DNA from 2 places in the Peribacillus sp. B65 genome. Region 1 is predicted to be linked to the other one. Evidence: riboswitches for the same ligand, from Rfam matches in the RefSeq annotation. Region 1 holds a riboswitch; the other holds the start of a gene.

The links. Region 1 has a riboswitch for lysine ahead of ACSR9O_RS20225 (aspartate kinase). Riboswitches for the same ligand answer to the same signal wherever they lie in the genome.
Region 2: another riboswitch for lysine. It lies ahead of dapA (4-hydroxy-tetrahydrodipicolinate synthase); the one in region 1 lies ahead of ACSR9O_RS20225 (aspartate kinase).

The regions. Positions count from the first base shown of each region.
Region 1 covers NZ_CP195840.1:4,151,954-4,159,954, reverse strand. The annotation lists gene ACSR9O_RS20235 (succinate dehydrogenase cytochrome b558 subunit) at 1-518, opposite strand, end outside; gene ACSR9O_RS20230 (YslB family protein) at 903-1,373, shown strand; gene ACSR9O_RS20225 (aspartate kinase) at 1,437-2,669, opposite strand; lysine riboswitch at 2,760-2,936, opposite strand; gene uvrC (excinuclease ABC subunit UvrC) at 2,998-4,770, opposite strand; gene trxA (thioredoxin) at 4,874-5,188, opposite strand; gene ACSR9O_RS20210 (electron transfer flavoprotein subunit alpha/FixB family protein) at 5,375-6,352, opposite strand; gene ACSR9O_RS20205 (electron transfer flavoprotein subunit beta/FixA family protein) at 6,424-7,197, opposite strand; gene ACSR9O_RS20200 (enoyl-CoA hydratase) at 7,323-8,001, opposite strand, start outside.
Region 2 covers NZ_CP195840.1:3,074,243-3,082,243, forward strand. The annotation lists gene ACSR9O_RS15010 (response regulator transcription factor) at 1-371, opposite strand, end outside; gene ACSR9O_RS15015 (sensor histidine kinase) at 368-1,816, opposite strand; gene ACSR9O_RS15020 (hypothetical protein) at 1,993-2,160, opposite strand; gene ACSR9O_RS15025 (metallophosphoesterase) at 2,431-4,689, opposite strand; lysine riboswitch at 5,391-5,569, shown strand; gene dapA (4-hydroxy-tetrahydrodipicolinate synthase) at 5,702-6,598, shown strand; gene ACSR9O_RS15035 (Lrp/AsnC family transcriptional regulator) at 7,046-7,537, opposite strand; gene ACSR9O_RS15040 (DMT family transporter) at 7,774-8,001, shown strand, end outside.

The sequences.
Region 1 (8,001 bases):
GGTGAAACTGTAAGACCCCAGCTAACTGCAAATGACCATAATCCATTAGCAAAGTGGAAGATTGCCGAGATAATACCAACAATATAGAACACAATCATAAATGGACTAGAGAAAATTTCAGCCATCATGTCAAAGTTAACTTCAGCACCCATAGCTGCTTGAATTCTAGTTGCCCATATATGCCAAACAAGGAAAATCAACGTTATGATTCCAGTTAGACGTTGTAGCATGAACATCCAGTTACGGAAGAAACTAAATCTGCCTAAATTGTTTTTTGCTGTAAAGGCAATATAAATTCCGTACACAGCATGGAAAATGAGCGGTAGATAGATGACGACCCATTCTACCAGAATCTTCACGGGCGTATACTCAATTAAATGAACTGCCCCATTAAAAGTCTCTTCTCCTTTTGTTGCCATAAAGTTTACCGATAAATGAAAAATTAGGAATAGACCAATTGGAATTACTCCTAGAAGTGAATGAAGCCTGCGATTCCCAAACTCACGATTTTTTGCCACTAAGTGCCCCCCCTTAATTTGTGAAAAATCATGCAAAGATAAACTGGTGGCTACCTTTTATCTCCGCGTGAAAATACAGTATAGAGTCAAAAAAACTCCTCTATACTTCCTTTACAATTATGTGACATGTCCATTTTACTCCTGACTTCTATATGCGTCAAGAAAACGGATACAAGAAATCTCTTTTTCAGAATAGATTTTATTGGATTAAATTAGCTATTTTTTGTATGTCAAGATGATATTTTGAATAAATTTCTAATTTAACTATTAATATCTCGATATAATTTCTCATTTTTTTCCAATTGTTATTTAAATAAATAAAAAACAGTATAATTTGCAAAAGAAATACGTTTATAATAGATTTACAGAAAGAGGCGATAAATTATGAAAAAAAATATTGCTGCTGCGATAGAAGAAGAGATTCAAACTGAAGAAATTCAAACTGAAGAATTCCTGGTTCCAGCTTTCGGATACGAATTAATCAGAGAAGTTCTATTGAACGATATTCTCGGAAAAGACTCTAATCAAATCCTCTATTGGGCAGGTAAACAATTAGCAAGAAAATTCCCATTGAATGGCGATCAGGAAGTGATTGAATTTTTCCAAAGCGCTGGATGGGGCAATCTGGAAATCTTGAAATATACGAAACACGAGATGGAATTATCCCTGACGGGTGAAATAATCAGCCGCCGCCTGGATTTACACCCTGATTGTCACTTCCAACTTGAAGCCGGTTTCCTTGCCGAGCAGTTTACACTGCAAAAAAAATTCCTCAGCGAATCAACGGAAGAAATTAAACGCCGCGCAAAAAAAGTGATATTCACCATCCAATGGGATCCCAGAGATCCAATCTAATGAGCCCTTAAAACAGACTTACCCTTTTTACCGGAAGTCTGTTTTTTATTGGACTCCTGACACTTAAGCTAGCACATTTGCATGCTGACCTAGTTTAAATGCTTCATGAAGAGATTCGACCGCCTTCACCATTTCCTTTTCATTGACGACAGTCGAAACTTTAATTTCCGATGTGCTGACCATTTTCACCTGGATGCCTGTATTGGCCATCACTTCAAACATCTCGGCAGCCACTCCCGGATTGGATACCATACCAGAACCGACGATGGACACTTTTGCCAATCCGCTCTCCGTTTCGACTCGGTCGAATCCCAATTGTTCTTTATTATTTTCCAGCACGATCAAGGCCGCTTCCGTATCTTCACTTTTTGTGGAAAAAGATAGATTGGTCGTATCCTCGGCAGTCATGCTTTGAATGATGATGTCCACATTAATCCGGTTTTTCGCAAGTGTTGTGAAGATTGTGGATAATGCACCAAGTGATTGGGGCAAACCATATATTGTGACCCTCGTAATACTGTCTTCAAAAGCAATCCCGCGTACAATTAAGTTTTCTTCCATAGTTGCTTCCTCCTCAATGATCGTTCCTGATTCTCTCTCCATGCTTGAACGGACTTCAAGCGGTATTTGATAATTTTTTGCATATTCGACAGCCCTTGGATGAAGGACGCCCGCCCCCAAGTTGGCAAGTTCCAGCATTTCATCATAAGAAATCGATTGGAGTTTTCGTGCGCCTTTTATGTAGCGAGGGTCCGTTGTGAAAACACCCGTTACATCCGTATAAATATCGCATCTATCCGCATTCAGCGCTGCAGCGATGGCAACCGCTGTCGTATCGGAACCGCCTCGCCCTAAGGTAGTGATTTCCCCATTTGCATCGTTCCCCTGGAAACCAGCCACGACCACTATTTTCTTCTCCTGAAGCTGAGCTTGGATCCTCGTGGCATCGATGTTTAAAATCCGGGCATTCCCATGAACGGATTCCGTTTGCATGCCAGCCTGCCAGCCAGTATACGAAATGGCTTCATGTCCTTCTTCAATCAATGCCATCGTTAACAGGGAAATCGTTACCTGTTCCCCCGTAGTCAATAGCATATCCATTTCCCTCTTGCTCGGGGTTCCGGAAATATCCCGGGCCATGGAAACCAATTGATCCGTGGTTTTCCCCATGGCTGAAACAACGACGACTACCTCATTTCCATTCTGCGCTTCCTCGATTACCCGATTGGCAACATTTTTGATTTTTTCTACGCTTCCGACGGATGTTCCGCCAAATTTTTGAACGATTAATGCCATCCTCATGCACCCTCTCTACCTTTTTAGGCAATAAAAAAAGCAATGAGAAATATCTCATTGCTGTGATCACATATCTAAATACTGTAAACACAGTGAGATAGCTCTCCAGGGTATAAACCCTGACAATCCGCCATTTATTAAATGTCGGACCAGGAAAACAAGGTATGAGTCTTGTCTTCCTTCGGCGTCATCCCCTTTCAAAACCTTTCATGGAAGCTCATACTTCTCCAGGTTTTTACTCTTGAATTCCGCACCTCTATCAGCACTTTTAAGTTGTCTAGTTAAAAATTCTTTTTAATCATAGCATAGAGATTTATCGGTAGCAAGATTATTCTTGTAATTTTCTAACGATTCCCTCTGCTACCCCTTTTGGCATGCCAGCTTCCATGATTTCCTCGGCGGTTGCCTCTTTGATTTTCTTCAATGATCCAAAATGCCTTAATAATTGCTTCCTTCGCTTTTCCCCGACTCCTGGAATATCATCAAGCTGGGAGTGAACTGCATTTTTCCCGCGTAGCTGACGATGGAATGTAATCGCGAACCGATGCACTTCATCCTGAATTCTTTGCAATAGGTAAAATTCCTGGCTCCGTGAATCAAGAGGTACGATTTCAAGCGGATTTCCGATCATCAATTGCGAGGTCCTATGCTTTTCATCCTTAATGAGGCCTGAAAGTGGAATATCAAGGCCCAATTCATTTTCCAGAATATCCCGTACAGCTTCCACATGTCCCTTTCCGCCATCAATGATGATCAAGTCCGGAAGCGGCAGCCCTTCTTTCAATACCCGTGAATACCTTCTTCTGACCACTTCACGCATCGATTCATAATCATCAGGCCCTTGGACCGTCTTGATCTTATATTTGCGGTACTCCCTTTTTTCCGGCTTTCCATCAATGAACACGACTAAAGCGGAAACTGGGTCACTTCCCTGGATGTTGGAGTTATCGAAAGCTTCAATTCGATGCGGGGTGTAGATACCCAGTTGCTTCCCGAGGTTTTCCACCGCATTGATCGTTCTTTCTTCATCCCTTTCAATCAAAGAGAATTTTTCCTGAAGCGCGATGGAGGCATTTTTATTCGCCAATTTAAGCATGTCTTTTTTCGCTCCCCGTTTCGGGTGAATCGTTTTGACACCAAGCAGCCCTTCGGCCATTTCGGCATCCACTGATTCAGGCAGCAAGATTTCCTTTGGTTTAAAGTGGTTCGTAATCTCGTAAAACTGACCGAGGAATGTAAGAAGTTCCTGTTCTGGTTCATCGTAGACCGGAAAAAGTGAAACATCCCTTTCTATTAATTTACCCTGCCGGACAAAAAATACCTGAACGCACATCCAGCCTTTATCATAGGCAAAACCAAATACATCCCTGTCGATGAAATCTGTCGTCATCATTTTCTGCTTCTCCATCGTAATATCGATATGGGCAATTTTGTCACGGAACTCCTTGGCCCTCTCGAAATCGAGATCTTCCGATGCCTCCAGCATTTTTTCAGTCAGTTCTTTTTTTATTTCAGTATGCCCGCCGTTCAAGAACCTGTTGATATCATCCACCATTTTTTTATATTCCTGTTCCTCTACATCATATACACATGGGGCCAGGCACTGGCCAAGGTGATAGTAGAGACAAACGCGATCAGGTAAAGTATTGCATTTTCTAAGGGGATAGATGCGGTCGAGCAATTTTTTCGTTTCGTTAGCTGCAAATGCATTCGGATAAGGACCGAAATATTTACCTTTGTCTTTTTTGACTTTTCGCGTAATGATTAGACGTGGGTGGCGTTCCGCAGTCAGCTTTATGAAGGGATACGTCTTATCATCCTTTAGCATGACATTATATTTTGGGTCATGTTTTTTGATTAAGTTCAACTCTAAAATAAGAGCCTCGATATTGGAAGAGGTGACAATATATTCGAAATCCTCAATTTCATTCACGAGCCGGAATGTTTTTCCGTCATGAGATCCCGTGAAATAAGAACGGACACGATTTTTCAACACTTTCGCTTTGCCTACATAAATGATCGTTCCCTGACGATCTTTCATTAAATAACAACCAGGTTGATCGGGAAGAAGGGCAAGTTTATTCTTTATTTGTTGATTCATGCATTCAGCCTCCTGTTCTCCCTTTTTTACAATTATTATATATCAAGATAGCGAAAAAAGCTTCAAGTCCGCAGACTTGAAGCTTTTTTTAGCTAACCTACTATTACGCGTGTTTTGAAATAAGTTCAGCAAGTGCTTCTTTAGGTTGGAAACCAACAACCTTATCAACCACTTCACCGTCTTTAAGCACGATTAATGTCGGGATGCTCATCACACCAAATTTTCCAGCTGTTTCTTGGTTTTCATCCACATCCACTTTTACGATTTTTGCTGTATCGCCAATTTCAGTATCAAGCTCTTGAAGAACAGGAGCGATCATTTTACAAGGTCCGCACCATGGAGCCCAAAAATCTACAAGAACGACACCTTCGCTAGTATCTGTTGTGAACGTTTGGTCAGTTGCATTTATAATTGCCATATATATTTCCTCCTCAAATTTACTCAAATAACTAAAAACAGTATATCATTGTTGCTCGAATCGATGCTAATATTTTGCTTCAGTGGTAGGATGTCCAAAAAAAGAGTAAATATGCAGGCCAAATAAAGGGGCAAGACATGTATCGGCTTATGCCAAATGTCTTGCCCCTCATCTGTATTATTTCTATTACGCGTTAACTTTAAGTTTTTTGAATTCTTCCGTTAATAACGGAACGACTTCGAAAAGGTCTCCGACAATTCCATAATCCGCCACATTGAATATGTTAGCTTCCGGGTCTTTATTGATCGCAACGATAACCTTGGAGTTGGACATCCCAGCTAAATGCTGGATCGCACCGGAAATTCCGCAGGCGATATAAAGGTCAGGTGTTACGACTTTACCCGTTTGCCCGATTTGCAGAGAGTAATCGCAATAATCCGCATCACATGCTCCGCGGGAAGCTCCTACCGCTCCGCCAAGAACTTGTGCCAGTTCCTTTAATGGTTCAAAACCATCTTCACTTTTCACGCCGCGGCCACCAGCGATGATTACTTTCGCTTCTGAAAGGTCGACCCCTTCACTGGCTTTTCTTACAACATCTTTAATGATTGTACGTAGATCCTTGATATCCACACTTAATGTAGAAACATCACCAGAGCGGGACTCATCTTTCGCTAATGGTTCGATATTGTTCGGACGGATTGTCGCGAATATCACGCCATCTGTTACAATTTTCTTTTCAAATGCCTTACCGGAATAGATCGGACGGGTGAAAACGATATTTCCGCCTTCTTCTTCAATGGATGTAACGTCAGAGATCAATCCTGATTCAAGCTTTCCAGCCAATTTTGGTGCAAGGTCTTTTCCTAGGGCCGTATGTCCAAAGAATATTCCTTCTGGTTTTTCCTGATCGATGACGGCAAGCAAGCTTTGCGCATAACCATCTGAAGTATATTGTTTCAATTGATCATTTTCGACTGCAACAACCCGGTCTGCCCCATACTGGATCAATTCATTTCCGAAATCTTGAACACTGTCACCAACCAAGACACCTACTATTTCCCCGCCATCTGCAGCAAGTTTAGCCGCACCGATAGCTTCAAATGATACATTTCTCAGTGAACCGTCACGAACTTCGCCCAATACAAGAAACTTTCTAGCCATTTATAAAAACCTCCTGTGCACTATTTTATCTTTTTGTCGTGTGTTGTTATTTTGAAAAAGTACCGTTTCGATTAAATCACTTTTGCTTCGCTTCGTAATAATTGAACAAGTTCGCTTACTTGATCACCGATTTCGCCGTTTAATACTTTTCCAGCTTCTTTTTTAGCAGGAAGGTAAATTTCAATCGTTTTTGTTTTTGCCTCAACATCTTCTTCTTCCAAATCCAGGTCATCCAATTCCAATTCTTCAAGCGGTTTTTTCTTCGCTTTCATGATTCCCGGCAATGATGGATAACGTGGTTCGTTTAACCCTTGCTGAGCCGTCACCAACAACGGAAGGGATGCTTCGATCGTTTCAGAGTCCCCTTCGACATCACGGATAACGCTTACATTTCCATTTTCGATGTCCAGCTTAGTAATGGTAGTAATATAGGGAATTTCTAAAATTTCGGCCACGCGTGGTCCCACTTGACCAGAACCGCCATCAATTGCAACGTTCCCTGCAATGATTAAATCGGCATTTTTATCTTTTAAGTATTCGCCTATAATTTTGGCAGTCGTGAATTGGTCGCCATTTTCAATATCGTCTTCTATATTTATCAATACGGCTTTGTCAGCACCCATTGCCAGCGCCGTACGTAATTGCTTTTCAGCCTCTTCGGTTCCGACGGAAATAACCGTTACTTCGCCGCCTTGTGCATCACGCACCTGGATTGCTTCTTCAACTGCATACTCATCGTATGGATTAATGATGAATTCTGCTCCATCCTCATTAATTTTCCCGTTGGATAGAGTAATTTTTTCTTCTGTATCAAATGTTCTTTTCAGCAGTACATAAATGTTCACGATAATACCTCCCGAATAATTTGAGTTTTGAAGATTATGAATTTTATTGATATATAGTATTGTATTCTACAGATTTCATCAAAATCCTGCATGATATATAAAAATAGTTATTTATACTCGAATCATCATTTCCCTGTGAATACAGCTTCCCTTTTTTCAATGAAAGCGCCGATTCCTTCTTGTGCATCAGCAGTATCGAAAGCTTGGCCAAAGAGGGCGGCTTCCCTTTCCACACCTTTATGGTAGGCATCATGCTTGGAATAATTTAATAACTCTATGGCCGACTTTAAAGCAAGCGGGCTTTTCTTGGCAATTTTATTGGCTAGTTCTTTAGCTTTCGGAATCAATTCTTCATCCGTGAAGGCATGATTCGCCAATCCGCATTGTACAGCTTGGGTACCTGAAATCGGTTCACTTGTAAACAGCATTTCAGCTGCCTTTGCCATGCCCACATAACGAGGAAGACGTTGGGTCCCAGCAAATCCAGGGATTAAGCCCAACTGCAGCTCAGGCAAACCCAGTTTAGCCCTTTCGGTTACCAAACGGATGTGACAGGCCATGGCCAGCTCCAATCCTCCGCCAAGGGCCGCTCCATGGATGGCTGCAATGACCGGTTTTGGGAAAGATTCGATTTTCTCAAAAACAGATTGCCCGTTCTTGGTCAGCTTCTCGAAAGCTTTCCCGTCTTTCACTTCCGTAAACTCCTTAATGTCTGCTCCTGCAGAGAAGAATCTTCCTTCACCATGAAGAAGGACAACCCGTACGGCGTCATCATTCTCAATTTGGTCGAAGGCCTGTGACAGC
Region 2 (8,001 bases), 1.1 Mb from region 1:
CCTGATAAACGTTCATACCGCGCTATATGCGCTTTCACTCTTGCAACTAGTTCACTTGGACTAAATGGTTTTGTAATATAATCATCTGCCCCTAGACCAAGCCCCCTAATTTTATCGATATCTTCCTTTTTGGCGGATACAAGCAAAATCGGGATATTCTTGACAGCACGTATTTGTTTGCATATCTCAAATCCATTCAACCCTGGAAGCATGATATCCAAAATGATTAAATGATAATTTCCTTGAAGGGCCTGTTGGAGACCTGCATCACCAGTATGTTGAATATCGACACTAAAATCATTAATTTCCAAATAGTCCCTTTGCAATTCAGCAATACTGACTTCGTCTTCAATAAGTAATATCTTTTTCACATTTCCTCACCTTTCTTTATGGAAAAAAAGACACTTGTACCTTTTCCTATCTCGCTAGTAGCCCAAATATCTCCACCATGCTCGCCGATAATTTTTTTTGCAATCGCAAGTCCTAAACCACTTCCACCCGTCCGGGAATTTCTAGATTCCTCAGCACGATAAAAGCGGTTAAATATATAAGGCAAAGCAGAAGATTCTATTCCATAGCCATTATCCGTTACTTGTACAACAACATCATATAGTCCTTCATGCAGAGAAATGGAAATGTGTTTTTCATCTTTATTCATATACTTTACACAATTGCTGATCAGGTTGGCCAATACGCGTTTCAGTTTCTCTCTATCCGCTGTCACGTATATCGGTTTATTCACCTGATGAAGTTCAATCTGGATCCCTAGTTGAAGTAAATCCAGTTGAAATTCTTCTACGTAGTCTTTTAAATACTTATCTAACCTGACCGTTTCAAAAGTGAATGGTTCTTTTTTCAAATCCAACTTGGAAAATAAAAATAATTCATCTATCAATGAATCCATATCTCTTGCTTTTAGGTATACAGTCGATAAATACTTGTCCATTTTCTGTGGGGTGTTTGCTACTCCGTCTTTAATCCCCTCAACATACCCCATAATCGAAGTGATCGGTGTTTTCAAGTCATGGGAAATATTAGAGAGAAGCTCTTTGCGATTTTCCTCATACTGAAGCTGAATGTTTACGGACTCTTTTAACTTTTTTCTCATTTCCTCAAAAGCTCTATTCAATTGCCCGATTTCATCATTCGAAGTCGCCTTGATTTCAAAGTTTAAATCTCCTGATTTTATCCGCTCTGCGCCTTCTTTAAGAATTGAGATCGGTTTGATGATGCTACGTGAAACTAAATAATTTAATAGTCCAATAATCATTACAAACAGTAATAACAATAGAGCGAATAAAATGGGAAAGAGCTCTCGAGTCAGCTCGGCATATGAACTTGCCTTTCTCAATACAAAAATACTTCCTTCACTTTTATCAGAAAAATAAAAATCAAACTTCACATAGGTGAAAAAAAAGTCTTTCATTTTGATTGTGTCCCGCGTATTGATATTCGTTTCTTCGAACTTGGGAAGTGATTGTATCAAGCCTGGCTTATCTAGTGTTTGGGACGCATAATCAATGTTTTTACCTTTTCTAACGACAATCTTAATATCTCCATGTTCAATCTTCTTCAGCTGTTCTTCATTTAGCAGCTGCTCAGGATTATTTTTTGCCAAAAGCTTTAAATCGAGAAACACACTCTCCTCTACTGCAGTCAAAGGTTTTTGGAGATAAGATTTTTTGTATAAATGTTCTATCGCTTTTACATCACCTGTTATCGCAAAAATAAGTAAAAATCCAGCTGTTAAAAACAAAGTGATGGAAATAAGGATTACGCCAACGTAGGACAACAGAAATCTCATTTTTATTGACAAATATTTTCACCCCGCTTCGATCTTTCGTTTACTCATTTATAGAAAAGTTGTTTATCTGCTGTTCTTGCATAAAAAGATGTTTCCCACGATAACTTTTTTTAGTACTAAAAAAAACATATCACACAAATCTTAAAATTTTCTAAAATACATGGAAAAAATCCTATTCTATTGTCGGTTTACAGTTTTTTTATTTGAAAAACGTTCCAGCTTGATTTCAGAATCCGCTCACTTTCCGCCGACTGTCTGCCAAGCTTCCTCGACGAAAGCGTCTGTGGGGTCTCGGCTAGCCAGTTTTTCGGCAGGAGTATCGCATATTCCTTCAATCCATTGGGTTTGCAGTTCATATAAAACAAAAAAATCATGCAGTATAACCAAGTCCTTATTTAGTTTTGCCTGCAGTTTCTTTATTTAAAAACGTTCCAGCTTGATTTCAGAAATCCGCTCACTTTCCGCCGACTGTTTATCAAGCTTCCAGCGGGGTTCCGGCTAGCTTGTTTTTTGTTAAAATATTTTTTATTTGTCCAGAGTTTGTGAGACATAGAGAAAAAGCGAACTTCCCCTTAAGGAAAGTCCGCATTTTACAAATTTCAAGAAAAGTTCATCTGTTCTTCTCTTTACTTTGGTGAAACGATCATTTGGTCATCCAATCTAATATCGTCAATCGACCAAAACCAATTATTTTTAGCATTATGCATTCTCCATTGTAATTTCATAGAGGCAGCATCTTCAGGAACATTAATCGATTTAACTTCATACTTATTCAAAACATGTCCATTTTTATTATCCCAAGCAGCTTTATTGTCATAAACGAGAACTTGTTGTTTTTCCCCATTATCAAAGACAGCAGTCACTTCAGCAGTTTGCGTTCCTTCTTGTTTATAGTGGGATGCAAATCCTAAGTATAGCTCTTTGGCATCATCAACTTTTACAGTAGGTGAAGTTAATGTACTATCAAAAAAGCCTTTTGCTGCTGGTGAACCGTTATCATCCCATTCATCAGGATCCGCTACTGCTATAACACCTTGACCAAGTTCAAATTTGTTACGCTCCTGGTCTTCTGCTTTTGTCCAAAAGTCCTTTGTTGTGAAGCTCCAACCTTGCCACTCTTCTGTACCAGCTGGCATATTCGAGCTATTCGTAACCGACCAGCCATTAGGAGCTGTATGGCTCCAACCGAGAATGGAACTTGGAATGTTTTCATTCACTGCTGGCTTTAATGCAGACTCTAATTGGTCAAAACTTTCTCCAAGCATCATGTTGACGAATACATTTATATTCTTGGAGCCAATTATTTGGCCTTCCTCGTAAGCAGTAATCTTGAATTGTGATGAACCCGATATCTCCTTGCTAGGTGTAGCTTTTATTGTCAACATTTTTTCTTCTGTTCCTGATAGCACATACTCAAGTTCATTGTGCTCTACACTCCAACCTTCAGGTGCATCAACTTTAATTTTCCCGTTCATACTTTTACTTCCATAATTTTTCACCTTCACTTGGAGTGCAGTCGATTCACCTTCTGTTACTAAAGAAGGAGAAGCTTGTACCGAGACCATTTCCAGGGCTTTTGTCTGACCATCAGCCAGTAACACCTTTTTACTGCTATTGTTAAATGAATCTAGTGCTTGTACCTTAATTTCATAATCAGTACCTGGCTTAAGTCCAGCAACAGGGAACTCTAAATTCTTTGGCACAGGATCATAATAGAATTCAGAAAATGCGGTGAAATCTGCGTCCATCTCCCCTGTTTCCTTGTTTTTGGCTGTAATGTGATATGAATGTACGAGTGCGTTATCTTTTGCCTGTGGAAATGTTACATTTAAACTTCTTAGTGTAGATTTTTCTTCTACAATCGAAGCCTTATCTTTAACTGCAAAAACCGGTGGTAACTGATCTCGATCGTCTGTATATTTAAATTTATTTTTTTTAGAAGGATTTTTTATTACCCATGGTTTTCCTGTCCAATCGTCTTTATGAAAGTCACGTTTTTTAATGACAACTTCATTATTATAAACTTCTACAATCATTCCTTGACTAATATCCCGATATCCTTCTGGATGGAACCCTTGAAGTTTACCTGGCTCCAATTCCAAATAACTTACAGAAGACGTGCCAACTGACGTAAAGTCTTTTTGATGAATCGTTCTCGGGTCTTCGAGTGGATAATGAGAATGGCCTGAAAATGTAATAACCTGTGGATGTTTCTTTAAAGTATCATATAAAAGTTCTTTATTTTCCTGAGTTCCCCACAAGTCACTTCCATACACAGTGTCTTTAATGTGTTGATGAAGAAAAACAAAGATTGGTTGGTCCGGATTCTCTTTTTCTGCTGCAGCTAACTTTTCACCTAGCCAGTTAATTTGATTAACGGAATATAAACCATGCGTATTACCATTTTCCGGACTTAACGTAATAAAATCATATCCATTTACTTTTTTATGATAGTAAAGAGAATCCATTCCTGTTTTCTCGAGAAAACGATCTTGTGCCTTTTCAACGGAAAGTCCATTCCAATAATCATGGTTCCCCATTGTAAACATGGATTGGACACCACCTTGTTTCTTCTCATTATAAATGGAGAAGAACTTATCATATTCAGAAGCGTATCCATAGTCCGTTAAATCCCCAACGACAACAAAAGCATCCTGTCTAGGCGCAGCTTTATTTAATTGATCCATGGCTGTTCTGAACTTGTTCATATCAGCTGTTGATCCATCATCAATATGCACATCACTGATTACTGGAAAAACGAGCTCAGGTTTACGTTTATTATCTGAATTTGAAGATTCCGAGAATGCTTGTACACTTGATAAAGAAGTTGTTAATCCTACCGTTACAACTGTCAGCATTGCTGCAAATTTATTTTTCCCTTTCAAAATCAATACCTCCTATTTATCGTTTAGCTAATTATGTATTTTTTAAACAGATCAACAACTATCCTCCTTGTTTATAAATTTTTAAGGTGTTTACCAATTAAAATAGTAACTTTACATTATTAATAAAATATAAGACCAATGTAATTTATATATTAATAAATCAAAAAAGGACTAAGGCCAGTATTCGTTCCATTCACTTTTGTCTCGTTTTTGGTATTGATTTTCCATTTCTTAATGGGAATGGAATCCTATCCCTCAACTACGTAGTTACCCGTAAAATGGTAAATGATTCCACAGTGCATAGAAATACCAATTTTCATATGGTAAAGTCTAGAAGAAGGAAAGGAGAGAGGTTATTATAAAAAATTATTAAATATTGTGATGGTAATAACTCTTGTCTTTGGACTGTTTTTTGCGATTGCACCGATGAATAAAGCATTAGCATTGTCCTACGATAATACAAACCCTTATTCGACAGGTTGTGCTTCTAAAAGCCCAATCACCTATGAAACAGAATATATATATAAAACTATTAATGTTGAGATTACATAATCTAAAAAAGATGAATCCAGCCCTATACCGTATCCATTTTCATTGATTATTCATGTATTCTAAAAAAATATTTCTAAATTGCCTTGCATTAGAAAGGATTCCTTGTTATATTACAGTCAATTAAATATTTTCTTACTTCATACTTTTGAAGTGAGGATAGAGGAGCAAAAACCATTAGTACACATTTTGAGGAGAATGAGATCCTATGACTATTGTGGAAAGGGGAATTTGCCGAAGCGGAAAGAATCTCATGTTCTTGAAGCTGGTTCTGCTATTGAATAAATACAGGACTGTCATATAGGAAACTATATGGAGGGCTATCTTATGCGCGGAAACATTTTTTGATAAATATTGTTTCTACTGCAGCAGCGAATCCTCGTTGTTGCTTTTTTGCGTTTACTCCTGAATGGCCCACCACCTCTGAATATTTTCAAAAAATCATACAAAAGGGTGTGAAGTTATGAATTTTGGCCAAGTTTTAACCGCAATGGTTACCCCGTTCAATCATAATGATGAGGTTGATTTTAATGCTACGAGAACTTTAGTAAACTATTTAATTGCTAATGGCTCTGATGGATTAGTAATAGCTGGTACAACTGGAGAGTCCCCTACATTAACAACAGAAGAGAAACTGGATTTATTCAAAATTGTTGTTGAAGTTGTTGATGGAAGAGTTCCTGTCATAGCTGGAACTGGCTCAAATAACACGAAAGCTTCCATCAACTTAACAAGGCAAGCTGAGGCAGCAGGAGTCGACGGAATAATGCTCGTTACCCCATACTATAACAAGCCGTCTCAAGAAGGATTATTTCAGCACTTTAAGGCTATTGCCCAATCAACATCTTTACCGGTAATGCTCTATAATATTCCAGGACGAAGTGTTGTAAACATGTCAGTAGAGACGATTGTTAACATCTCAAGAATCAACAATATTGTGGCAGTAAAAGAGGCAAGTGGTGACTTAGATGCCATGGCACAAATCATAAGCAAAACAACTGGTGATTTTACATTGTACAGCGGCGATGATGGGTTAACATTACCGGTTTTAGCCATCGGTGGAACAGGAATTGTTTCGGTTTCTTCACACATAATTGGTAATGAAATGCAAGAAATGATAAATAGCTTTAAAAATGGTGATGTCCATGGTGCTGCCGCTACACATCGTAACCTTCTTCCAATCATGAAAGCATTATTTGCTGCACCAAGCCCCGCACCAGTAAAATCAGCATTAAATATGCGGGGGTTAAATGTTGGAGGTGTCCGGTTACCATTGGTCCCTTTAAACGATGAAGAAAAAAGAGCACTACAAATGGCTCTACAACCTAGAAACGAAGAAGCTGTTTTGTTAAATAAATAAATAAATAAATAAAGATAATGATTCATTCAGCATACTTTAATACCGTTTTTCTAATTAAAGACCATAATAAACGGGATAAAATTTTAAAAAGCAGTGCAACTCATAAAGAGTGCACTGCTTTTTAATCGATCCACGGCTCAGTGCTTAAACTGGTTGAGCACTCCATTTTCAAGAAAAAATATATGGCATACAGTTGGAATTATAAATTTCAAATTTCTAACGCAATGATTTTATCGGGATCGATCATAAGCTTGTATTTCTAGTGATGTTGAGATGTAATTATTGAAAGACATAGTGTACCTGCCCAATTCTCTTGAAGTGATAAGAATAATCTTAAATGACTCGTTCCTTGGGATCCAATCTATAAAGGACTTCATTTTTTTATTTCTTCTTCTACCTTTTCTCTCTCTCTCTTGTTCTATAAAACACGTTCGTAAAAGTGTACTTTTACGAACGGGACTTTTCTTCCCATATAGGTAAAACAGTTGAATATTTAATTTCTCTAAGAGCTAGGCTAGTTTGAATTTTTGTTATGCCTAGTTTATTTAACTTTCTAATAAATATTTCTAATTCCTTCCGATCTTTATTAGCCACTTTTAGAAGATAATCATACTCACCTGTTAAACAATGACACTCTAATACTTCTGACATAGAAGCTAATGCCTTTTCCAAAACTTCCAGTTCTTCAGCTTGATGTATATTTGTACTAATAAAAATGAAACATAATAAATCAAAACCTAGCTTCTCCTGGTTTAAAATTGCTACTTGTCCATTAATAAACCCTTCATTTTCCAAACGTTTTATCCTTGAATGTATAGCTGGGGGAGATAACTTGACACGCTTTGCAAGCTCAGTATTACTTAACTGTGCATCCTTTTGCAGTAAATCTAAAATTTGAATATCAACATTATCTAGAACCTTGCTTACGATAGATTCCACTTATAGTCACTCCTTTTACAAATGTTCCAAAAATAGTATCACTTCAATAGCAAAACAAAATTTTATTCTGTTTATCGGCAATATTTATTAATATTATTCTAAGTTTCTTCTATTATACAAAATAATATATTAATAACGATCTAAAATGTTAAAATTATTAATAAATAAATGCCATTGTGCACAATGGCTTCGATCCTTTTACTTAAACAGTGAAAGATGTAAAGGAGCAGAATGAAATGCAATATTATTATTTTTCGTTATTACTTTTAACAAGTTTGTTATGGGGTGGAAACTTTGTCGTTGGAAAGTCGCTTGTCGAACATGCTTCTCCGATGACATTGACGAGTTTAAGGTGGATCATTGCTGTTAGTTGTCTTTTGCCAATTGTATGGTGGAAAGAAAAAAAGATATTTCCTCCTCGAAGTGCAATCCTTCCTTTATTTTTGATGGGAATTACAGGTGTG